Regions from separate parts of the Blautia sp. TF10-30 genome, predicted to be linked through region 1. Evidence: predicted binding sites of a transcription regulator. Region 1 holds the regulator's gene; the other holds the start of a gene.
What was found. Region 1 encodes Rex, which represses fermentation and respiration genes when NADH is low (regulators of the CRP and FNR family bind a similar motif). Its sites were predicted from a motif close to ATTGTTAANTANTTAACAAT; they were not measured.

Region 1 (5,980 bases):
TAATATTGCCTGTTTTTCCGGAGGTATTCACAAATTTCATCCGGCGCTTCAAAAAAGTCCGCCCGGAGTCCTTTTGGGAACCCGTGATTCTGATCTGCTTTGCTCAGATTGACTGCAATCCTCTGATAATCTCGGATGCTGTTACATAGGAAGCACTGCTTTTTTCTTCCGCAGCCTCTCCCGCCTTTCCATGCGCATATGCCGCCAGTGCCGCTGTTTTGGCAAGGCTGATTTTTTTCTCGTTTTTTTCACACTGACGTTTTGCTGCAAAGGCGCCTGTGATTCCCGCGAGCACATCGCCGCTTCCCGCCGTCGCAAGCGCACTGCTTCCGCTTGTGTTTATGTAATACTGCTCACGCCCTTCCTCTGCTGTCACGGTTACGGAATCCTTTCGTACACAGCAGGCCTGGTATTTTTCGGCTGCCCTTCCGGCGCTTCCTGCCGGGTCACGCTGGCATTCTGCAATGGTCATGTGCAGCAGCCGTGCAAGCTCTCCTACATGAGGCGTTAAAATTTTTTCTGCCCGGCAGCCCGAAAGAATCTCTGCATCTTCTGCAATCAGGTTCAGCGCATCTGCATCCAGAACAAGAGGAACTTCTGTGTGCTGCACCGTAAAAACGAGCAGTTCTTTTGCCGTCCGGCTTTTGGAAAGTCCCGGTCCCGCAACAACAGCGTCCGCCCAGGCGAGATCCTGCAGCAGGGCTTCTTCCGGAAGCGGCTCATCCTCCTTCCAGAAATCCGCCATTGCTTCCGGCAGGGCACAGAAAAGCGGCGTACGGTTTCTTTCCTCTGTCACAACCTTTACCATGCCGGCACCGGATGCAAGGACTGCCCTGGCACACAAAACAGCGGCTCCGCACATGGCACCGGAACCGGCAAGTACCAGCACCTTTCCGAAGGTTCCCTTATTTCCCATCGGCGTGCGGGTAAGAAACCGGTCCAGATCTTCTTTTTCCACTGAACCGTACCAGGGCGTCTCCTCTTCTCCTGCATCAAAGCCGATTCCGATATCACGGACCAGGACCTCTCCGGCATATCGTTTTCCGGGATCAAAGAGAAGCCCTGGCTTTGCACAGGCAAATGTCACCGTGGCTCTGGCTTTCACCGCCGCATCAAGGACCTCTCCGGTATCCGTGTGGATCCCCGAAGGGATGTCCACGGCAAGAACAGGAACACCGCTTGCGCAGATTGCTTCCACTGCCCTCCGGTACTCCCCTGCCAGCGGACGGGATACGCCAATTCCAAAGATGGCATCTATGATAACAGTATATTCCCGGAAATCCGGATTCTTAACCTCACGGACCCCATAATTTTCCGCAATTTTCTTCTGTGCTCTCATGCCTTCACTGTATTTTTCCGGATTTCCAAGACAGAACAGTTCCGCATCCACCCCTTTCGTCTTTAAAATCCGTGCAATTGCCGCACCGTCCCCTCCATTATTTCCGGGACCGCACACAGCAAGGACTTTTCCTGTATCCCATGTTCCATTTTGAAGCTCCTCCACGCAGGACAGCGCTGCGCGCTCCATCAGTACCAGGGACGGTACCCCCATGGTTTCGATCGTATTGCGGTCTGCCTGCTTCATCTGTGCTGCTGTAAGAATCCGTTTCATCGCTTTTCCTCCTTTTCCTGCCTTATCCGGAAAGTGAACAGAAAAAGTCTCCGGTTTCCCGAAGACTCTCCTGCTTTTGTTTTGGTTTCTTAATTGTTCTTTGGATGCTCCGCCTCATATCTGGTCAGATTGTAGGAGAGACGCATCAGACTTTCGGAAAGATGGACGTTCTCGACGATCACATCTTTCGGAAGTTTTAAGTTTAGATCGGTATGTGCAAAATTCCAGATTGCTTTTACACCGTTGTCCACGAGAATCTCTGCCATCTCTACCGCTTTTGCTTTTGGCAGTGTCAAAGCCGCAATCTCTACATGGTGTTCCTTGATAAATTCCGGAAGCTCGTCCGCCATGCGGATTTCAATTCCGCGCACGGAGATTCCTTTTAATACCGGGTTGACGTCAAAAATACCGACCGTTTTGAATCCGCTTCTTTCAAAGGCCGCATAATTAGCAAGCGCCTGTCCCAGATTTCCGGCTCCGACAAAAATCATATTGTGGACTCTGTCCAGACCTAAAATTTTTCCAATCTCGCTGTACAGATACCGCACGTTATAACCATACCCCTGCTGGCCGAAGCCGCCGAAATTATTTAAATCCTGGCGAATCTGGGAAGCTGTCACTTTCATCCGCTCGCTCAGCTCACCGGAAGAGATCCGTTCTACTCCGTCCTCCAGCAATTCGCCCAGGTAACGATAATATCTAGGAAGTCTTTTGATAACTGCCCGCGAAATTCCTTTTTCTTCCAAGATAAATTCCTCCTTATTTACACCTGCATATATTCATATTATATATGGTTGATAGAAAATTGTCAAAGATTTCTTGAAATTTTGTGTATTACTCTCTATAATAAGGATGGTGTATTATGTCAAAATACAGAAATATGTTATCTGGAGGAACCACATGATTCTTGCATGTCAGAATATCTCGAAAGCATTCGGGACAACGGAAATTATCAAAAATGCATCTTTTCATATAGAAGAACGCGAAAAAACCGCACTGGTCGGCATCAACGGTGCCGGAAAATCGACGCTGTTAAAAATCATCATCGGCGAAATGAGGGCCGATGAGGGAGAGGTCATCCTCTCCAAAGGAAAGACGATGGGCTATCTCGCCCAGCATCAGGATCTGACCGGACACCTTTCCATTTACCAGGAAGTGCTGACCGCGAAACAGAATCTGATCGATATGGAGGAACGCCTCCGTCAGATGGAAAGTGATATGAATACAAAATCCGGTGCAGAGCTGGATGAACTTCTTTCCACCTACACCCGCCTCTCCCATACCTTTGAACTGGAAAACGGATACGCGTACCGCAGTGAAGTCGTCGGTGTTTTAAAAGGTCTTGGCTTTTCCGAGAGCGATTTTGAAAAACAGGTGGACTCCCTCTCCGGCGGTCAGAAGACCCGCGTGGCACTTGGTAAACTGCTGCTCACCAAACCGGACATCATTCTGCTCGACGAGCCGACCAACCACCTCGATATGGACTCGATCTCCTGGCTCGAAACGTATCTTTTAAATTACAGCGGAGCCGTCCTGATCGTCTCCCATGACCGTTACTTTCTCGACCGCGTTGTCACAAAAGTCGTTGAAGTGGACAATAAAAAAGTAACAACTTTTGAGGGAAACTATACCGCCTACAGTCAAAAAAAAGCAATGCTCCGTGAAGCCGCTTACCATGCCTGGGTCAACCAGCAGCAGGAAATCCACCATCAGGAAGAAGTCATTGCAAAGCTGAAATCTTTCAACCGCGAGAAATCCATCAAACGCGCCGAGAGCCGTGAAAAAATGCTGGACAAAATGGATGTGCTGGAAAAGCCGACCGAAGTACGCTCCGATATGCGGATCCGTCTGGAACCGCGCATCACAAGCGGAAACGATGTGCTGACCGTCGAGCACCTCTCCAAAGCCTTCCCGGGACAGACGCTTTTCCAGGATCTGAATTTCGAAATCAAGCGCGGGGAGCGCGTCGCAATCATCGGAAACAACGGAACGGGAAAAACGACGATCTTAAAGATCTTAAACGAAGTCATCCGCCCGGATGCCGGCTCTTTTACACTTGGAAGCCGTGTACAGATCGGTTACTACGATCAGGAGCATCAGGTGCTCCACATGGAAAAGACCATTTTCCAGGAGATTTCCGACGCGTATCCGTATCTGACAAACACCGAAATCCGAAATGTGCTGGCCGCCTTCCTGTTTACAAACGACGATGTCTTCCAACCGATTCATACCTTGAGCGGCGGTGAGCGCGGACGAATTTCTCTTGCCAAGCTGATGCTCTCGAACGCCAACTTCCTGATCCTCGACGAGCCGACCAACCACCTCGATATCGTATCAAAGGAGATTCTGGAAAACGCGCTGAAGGATTACACTGGAACGGTACTGTACGTTTCCCACGACCGTTACTTTATCAATCAGACTGCAACCCGGATTCTGGAGCTGACGGGACAAACACTCGTCAACTATATCGGAAATTACGATTACTATCTGGAGAAAAAAGAAGAGCTGACCCGCATCTATGCTCCTGCTGCCGATGCCGCCGCTCCGGAAGAAACAGCGGCTCCTTCCGAAGCCTCCTCCACAAAGCTGGACTGGAAAGCGCAGAAAGAAGAACAGGCACGTCTCCGCAAGAAAGAAAACGAGCTGAAAAAGACGGAGAAACGAATTGAAGAGCTTGAGACACGCGATTCGGAAATTGATGAGGAAATGTCGAAACCGGAAGTCGCAACGAATGTGGCAGAGTGTGTGAAATTAAGCAAAGAGAAAGCAGAGATTGCCGCGGAACTCGAAGAGCTGTATGAAAAATGGGAAGAGCTTGCCGAATAGGCCTGGTTTTCCCCGGAAAATTCAAAACAGAAAAAGCCGGTCCGGCGCATCCCTTTTTGCGGGAATGCCGGATCGGCTTTCTTTTTTGCTTCGTTTAATTATTTCTCCAGCTCCTCGCGGATGGCCAGGATGAAATCACGGCTGTTTAATACGGTCGGATTTTCCATGGTGGTGATCAGCGCAAGGTCTTTTGTCATTTTTCCGCTCTCGATCGTTGCGATCGTTGCTTTTTCCAGACGGTCTGCAAATGCGGAAAGTTCTGCGTTTCCATCCATTTCCCCGCGTTTTCTGAGTGCGCCGGTCCATGCAAAAATGGTGGCCACGGAGTTGGTGGATGTCTCCTCACCTTTTAAGTGACGGTAATAGTGGCGCTGTACGGTTCCGTGCGCAGCCTCGTACTCGTAATATCCGTGCGGGGATACGAGAACAGAAGTCATCATCGCAAGGGAACCGAAGGCGGAGGATACCATGTCGCTCATGACATCGCCGTCGTAGTTCTTGCAGGCCCAGATAAAGCCGCCCTCTGCTTTCATGATGCGGGCAACGGCGTCGTCGATCAGAGTGTAGAAGTAGGTAATGCCTGCTTCTGCAAATTTCTCTTTGTACTCTGCATCGAAGATCTCCTGGAAGATATCCTTGAAGCGGTGATCATACTTCTTGGAAATCGTATCCTTGCTTGCAAACCACAGATCCTGTTTCGTGGACAGTGCGTACTCGAAACAGCTTCTCGCAAAGCTTTCTATGGAGTTATCCAGATTGTGCATGCCCTGAATGACACCGGCGCCGGTGAAGTTGTGGATCAGCTCTCTTGTCTCGGTGCCGTCCTCAGCCGTATAAACCAGCTCTGCTTTTCCCGGTCCCGGAATGCGCATTTCTGCATTTTTATAGACATCTCCGTATGCATGACGGGCAATCGTGATCGGTTTTTTCCAGTTGCGCACGCACGGCTCGATGCCTTTTACGACAATCGGGGTACGGAAAACGGTTCCGTCGAGCATGGCACGGATCGTTCCGTTCGGGCTCTTCCACATTTCTTTCAGATTGTACTCGGTCATACGCGCTGCATTCGGCGTAATGGTGGCACATTTGACTGCTACACCGTATTTCTTGGTAGCGTTTGCGGAATCTACGGTTACCTGATCGTTCGTCTCGTTTCTGTGTTCCAGTCCCAGATCGTAATATTCCGTTTTCAGGTCAATAAACGGGAGAAGCAGCTCATCTTTGATCATTTTCCAGAGAATTCTGGTCATCTCATCTCCATCCATCTCTACCAGAGGAGTGGTCATCTGAATTTTTTCCATAGTAGGCCTCCTTTTTCTATTCCCGTTTATTGTATAAAGTATCCTATAGCTTGTCAAGTCAAAATTCGCCTGATTTTTTGGCATTTTCCCATAAATTCACACAATTTTTGCAGGATGAGAGGTGTTTTCCTTCATTTTTCTTTTTTTATGCTGCCGCACAGTGTCTCACAGAAGAGACAGAAAACGGTCTGTTTGAAGCATCCCATGCCCCTGACGGTTGCGCGGAAGGCCAAGGTCTCTC
Region 2 (5,980 bases), on a different contig from region 1:
GATGACAACGGTCTCGCCGTTTTTTGCAGAAGAGTTTACTTTCTTTGGAGAGCAGCTCTTGCGGACTACATCATTCATATGGGATTCGCACATGCCGCACATCATACCATCAATTTTTAAGACTGTTTTAATCATACAATACCTGCTTTCTTCCGGGAATACAGCGAAACGAAAGCGTGCCGGACTGTATTCCTGGAGTTTGATGAAAAATTTGAAATCGCATACCCTATCGGGGTATCTAAAATATAGCGCGGATGAAAAGAAATGTCAATAAGCTGATAAAATATGATAATTATTATCATTTAAGAAGGAAAAATACGGTCATGGAAGGGCGATTCGCCGGCAGAACATGGAAACTTGCCGGAATCGCAAAGTTCGTGTTACAATCGGGACAGCAGAGCAAAACAAGAGAGGAGACAAAAATATGCTCTCACAGATGAATTACCGAAAAGAAACACAGCCCCACGGTGATGAGCTTTTTCCGCTGAGCATTCACGTTTTCGAGACAGACCTGCAGAGTACCGTGCGGGTGTACTGCCACTGGCATGAGGAAGTGGAGCTCTTTTATGCAGTAAAGGGCGAAGCTGTTTTTCATATGGATACCGAGACCTTTCTCCTGCGGGAAGGGGAGACCGCCTTTGTCAATGCAAACCGTCTGCATGAGGTAGAGGGAATCGACGGACAGGAATTTACGTTTCTTGCCGTTGTATTCCAGCCGCGTTTTCTGTCCGGCACATCGCTTGACCGGATCCAGCAGCAGTATATCGAACCAGTGCTGTCCTCCGAGATCCGTTTTCCATCCAAGACAGAGCGGGGGACACGCCTTGCAGAAAAAACGGCACAGGCCATGCAGGAGATCCGAAATCTGCAGGAAAGAAAAGAACCGGGCTGGGAGCTGCTGTTAAAAGCGGAACTTCTGAAAATCTGGCAGGGATATTACAGTGCGGCAGAAAAGAACGGCGGAAAAACGGATGCCTCGACGAATTACCGTGTCAGCAGAATGAAAGAGATCCTCACATACATGAATGCTCATTTCTGTGAGGATCTCGAAATCGCGGAACTGGCGAGCCAGTTTCATATGAGTGAGAGCGCTTTCTGCCGCTTCTTTAAGTCGATTATGCATATTTCCGCCGTGACGTATGTCAATAACCTGCGGATTGCCGAGAGCTGCCGGCTGCTGCTTTCCACCGAGGAGGCGATCAGCAAGATTGCGAGCGACTGCGGATTCCGAAATATCAGCTATTTTAACCGCGTCTTCCAGGAACGCATGCACCAGACGCCGGGGCAGTTCCGCAGTTTATCCGCAGAAAACCGTACTGCGATATAAGATTCGGAACTTATGCAGGCTTCTGCGATCGGAATGCACGCCGCAGGAAGAAAAGTCCGGTCATATCAGCCAGTGCCCAGCCGATCGGAATAGCGATCCAGATTCCGGCAACGCCAAGCGCCGTGGCGGAGAAAAGGTATGCCAGCGCCACACGCATGCCAAGCGAAATGACGGTCAGAACAACCGACATCTCGGCGCGTTTGACAGCGCGGTAATACCCGTACAGCAGAAACAGCCATCCGATGCCGAGATAGAACGAGCCTTCCAGCCGCAGGTACTGTACGCCGATCGCGATGACCTCCATTTCTGATGCTTTCACGAAAATCTGCATCAGCGGATGCGCGAACAGATTGACAAGCAGAGAAATGACGATGGAAAAAGCAGCGCTCAGTGCAAAAGCATCTTTCGTGCCGCGCCGGATCCGCTCGTGATTTCCGGCTCCGTAATTCTGTGCGGTGAAAGTGGAGTAGGCATTTCCGAAATCCTGCACCGGCAGATAGGCAAAGGTATCAATTTTCACCGCGGCCGCAAATGCCGCCATGACCGCCGGACCGAAGCTGTTGACGAGCCCCTGTACCATCAGAATGCCGAAATTCATGACCGACTGCTGAATGCAGGTCATCGAAGAAAGATTCAGAATCTCTTTTAAAATGGAATGGCTGAAACGCCATTCTTTTTTTGACGGCAGCCACATGCGGCAGCGGAGCAGCACATAGAGCAGAATACCGACGGCGGACACATACTGCGCAAGAACCGTAGCGAGCGCCGCGCCTGCGATGCCGAACGGCAGTACAGCGACAAAGAGCAGATCCAGTGCAATGTTCAGCACAGCAGAGACAGCGAGAAAAATCAGCGGCACAGAAGAGTTTCCGAGCGCGCGCAGCATACAGGAAAAGAAATTGTATACGGATGTTGCAATAAGGCCGGCAAAGATAATCAGAAGATACGTCCGCATGCCGGGACGGACTTCATCCGGGACGCGAAGAAACGTAAGGATCGGCTCGATGCCTGCATAAACAGCGAGATTCAGCACGAGCGTAACGGCAAGGATCAGCAGAAACGCGTGGAGAATCGAAAGTTTTAAAGAAGAAAGATCTTTTCGTCCCTGATAAATCGAAAAGAGCGCACCGGCGCCCATCGACAGGCCGAGAAAAATGGAAGTCAGAAACGTCATCAGCGTATAGGAGGAGCCGACGGCGGCGAGCGCATTGCTTCCGAGAACGCGTCCGACGATCAGGGTGTCGGCAATGTTGTAAAACTGCTGCAACAGATTTCCTGCGATCATCGGCAGGGCAAACAGGATAAGAGAGCGGGAGATTTTCCCGCGGGTCAGATCGTAATACATAAAGAAACTTCTTTCCGAACATAATTATTAATATTATAACATAAAAAATCAAAAAATGTCAATTTGCAGGATGAAGTGTACAAAAATGCAATTGTCAGAAAACTTCGAAAAATCGAAGTTTATAAAATTTTTACAGATTTTGGGACACGTTCTGTAAAAAAACGGAAGATTTTCAGTTGATTTTTTTGGCCTTTTATGTATAATTAGAGTAGAAGAGGCCGGCTGGTCCGGTTTCTTCTAAAGGATACCTTCAAATTTCTGCATTTTGCAGAATGAAGCAGTATTACTATCAAAGGAAAGAGGTTAATTACAAGATGGCACAGATCGATTTAACAAAGTATGGCATCACCGGTACCACAGAAATTGTGTACAACCCTTCTTATGAGCAGTTATTTGAGGAAGAGACAAAACCAGAGCTGGAAGGCTATGAAAAAGGCCGGGAGACAGAGCTTGGTGCAGTTAACGTTATGACCGGTATCTATACAGGCCGTTCACCGAAAGACAAATACATCGTTGTGGACGAGAACTCGAAAGATACTGTATGGTGGACTTCTGATGAGTACAAAAACGATAACCATCCGGCAACCCAGGAAGCATGGGCAGCAGTAAAAGAGATCGCCAAAAAAGAGCTCTCCAACAAAAGACTGTTCGTTGTAGATGCATTCTGCGGCGCAAATAAAGATACCCGTATGGCTATCCGCTTCATCGTTGAGGTAGCTTGGCAGGCACATTTCGTAACTAACATGTTCATCAAACCTACAGCAGAAGAGCTTGAGAACTTCGAGCCGGATTTCGTTGTTTACAACGCATCCAAAGCAAAAGTTGAGAACTACAAAGAGCTGGGTCTGAACTCTGAGACAGCAGTAGTATTCAACATCACAAGCCGTGAGCAGGTTATCGTCAACACATGGTACGGCGGAGAGATGAAGAAAGGTATGTTCTCCATGATGAACTACTATCTGCCGCTGAAGGGCATCGCTTCCATGCACTGCTCTGCAAACACAGACCTGAACGGTGAGAACACCGCAATCTTCTTCGGACTTTCCGGAACAGGAAAAACAACTCTTTCCACAGACCCGAAACGTCTTCTGATCGGTGATGATGAGCACGGCTGGGACGACAACGGAGTATTCAACTTCGAGGGCGGCTGCTATGCAAAAGTCATCAACCTGGACAAAGAGTCTGAGCCGGACATCTACAATGCAATCAGACGTGACGCTCTGCTTGAGAACGTTACCGTTGATGCAGCAGGCAAGATCGACTTCAATGATAAGAGCGTAACCGAGAATACTCGTGTATCTTATCCGATCAACCACATTGAGAACATCGTTCGCCCGATTTCTTCTGCACCGGCAGCTAAGAATGTTATCTTCCTGTCCGCAGATGCATTCGGCGTACTTCCGCCAGTATCTATTCTGACACCAGAGCAGACTCAGTACTACTTCCTGTCCGGATTTACTGCAAAACTTGCAGGAACCGAGCGCGGAATTACCGAGCCGACTCCTACCTTCTCTGCATGCTTCGGCCAGGCATTCCTGGAGCTGCACCCAACCAAATATGCAGAAGAGCTTGTTAAGAAAATGGAGAAGAGCGGAGCAAAAGCATACCTGGTTAACACAGGCTGGAACGGAACCGGAAAACGTATCTCCATCCGTGATACCCGTGGAATCATCGATGCAATCTTAAGCGGTGCTATCAACGAAGCTCCGACGAAGACTATTCCGTACTTCAACTTCGAAGTTCCGACTGAACTTCCGGGCGTTGATCCGGCTATCCTGGATCCTCGCGATACCTATGCTGATGCTTCCGAGTGGGAGACCAAAGCACTGGATCTGGCTGAAAGATTCATCAAGAACTTTGCAAAATACGAAGGAAACGCTGCTGGTAAAGCACTTGTTTCCGCTGGTCCGCAGAAATAAATTTTCTGAATTGACCGAAAGGAAGCCCCTGACATGAAAGTGTCAGGGGCTTCCTTTTATGAAAATATCTGGAGAAATAAAATAGTTCCCTGCCCGAAAGTACAGACTGAGGGGACAGGAAACTATTTTACAGCACACTCCAAAATAATGCAAAAAATTTCAGCACCACAGAGCGTGAATTGTTGCGTCACTGGTTTTCGCCGTACCCTGATACGCCTTCAAAATAGAAAATAAGGCAGATCAGCAGGACAAGAGCAGTTCACGTACCATTTCTGCATCAAAGGTAACAGAGGAAACATGGTTGACTTCTATCTGATATAACGCATTTGCTGCGATATGCTCAGCAGCCTGCTCAAGATCACGAATACCGCTTGTGTTTTCGTGGCAGGAGATTACGGCATCGAGTCCTTCCGGTGTCAGAATGCATTCATTTTCTTTCATACCGATGCGTTTTAATACCTTTGGAAGTGCATAGCGGGAGAAAATGATTTTCTTTTCTTCCGGTGTGTAGTCCGGAATTTCAATCACAGCGAAGCGGGACATCAGCGGAGCACTGATCTGGTTCTTGTCGTTTGCGGTTGCAATCGGGTATACACCGACGGTCGGGATCATACATTCGATATAGTTATCGGTAAAACCAAGATTATCAAGAAGGGTCAGCAGAACATCTGCCGGGTTTCCGTTTCCTTTGCCGGAGGCAGCCTTGTCGAGCTCATTGATGATAAAGACGAGGTTGGATTCACCAGCCATGGAAAAAGCATCCATGATGATTCCCGGTTTTGCGTTTGCGTAGATGCGGGAACTTCCGGTCAGCTGTTCCGGGTCATTAATCGAACTCATATCGAGTGTTGTCCACGGTAATTTTAAGATACGCGCAACGGCATAAGCAATCTGCGATTTTCCGGTTCCGGCAGGACCGATCAGTAACAGACCATAGGCCGGCAGCGTATGAGTCCGGTTAATCTGAATGATGGTTTCGATAATTCTCTGCTTCACGCGTTCCATGCCATACAGTTCTTCATCGAGGATCCGGCGTGCTTCCACTGGATCAATGGCTTCAAAATAGTTGCTTTTCCATTGAATATTCATCATCATGGAGAGGGCGCGCTGTGCGTGACGACGTTCTTCGGGAGAGACTTCGTGGGAACGGGCAACAGCGAGGTTTCGACGAGCCCAAAGGCGGATATTGTCCGGCAGCGTTCTTCCGGCACAGTTCATAAAATCAGTGATGGATTGGATGCTGGTGAGCTTCATGCTGTCACCGGTTTCCTCCTGATCCTCATCCTCAACTTCTTCTTCCGGTGCATTGCTGGCGAGGAGACGCTCAATCATAAACTGTAAAAATCCATCCTCAGCCGAAAGCTTTGCGCCGCCACCGAAAGCGATCTC

Region 2: the regulator Rex is predicted to act here: its motif matches at 2,696-2,715, upstream of pckA (phosphoenolpyruvate carboxykinase (ATP)).

The regions. Positions count from the first base shown of each region.
Region 1 is NZ_QUKM01000001.1:135,965-141,944, forward strand. Features, by position in the region: gene DXD02_RS00640 (bifunctional ADP-dependent NAD(P)H-hydrate dehydratase/NAD(P)H-hydrate epimerase) at 104-1,612, opposite strand; gene DXD02_RS00645 (redox-sensing transcriptional repressor Rex) at 1,702-2,358, opposite strand; gene DXD02_RS00650 (ABC-F family ATP-binding cassette domain-containing protein) at 2,513-4,438, shown strand; gene DXD02_RS00655 (NADP-dependent isocitrate dehydrogenase) at 4,537-5,739, opposite strand; gene DXD02_RS00660 (S8 family peptidase) at 5,905-5,980, opposite strand, start outside.
Region 2 is NZ_QUKM01000011.1:16,216-22,195, forward strand. Features, by position in the region: gene DXD02_RS10755 (heavy-metal-associated domain-containing protein) at 1-135, opposite strand, end outside; gene DXD02_RS10760 (AraC family transcriptional regulator) at 425-1,327, shown strand; gene DXD02_RS10765 (MATE family efflux transporter) at 1,338-2,672, opposite strand; gene pckA (phosphoenolpyruvate carboxykinase (ATP)) at 2,987-4,591, shown strand; gene DXD02_RS10775 (AAA family ATPase) at 4,832-5,980, opposite strand, start outside.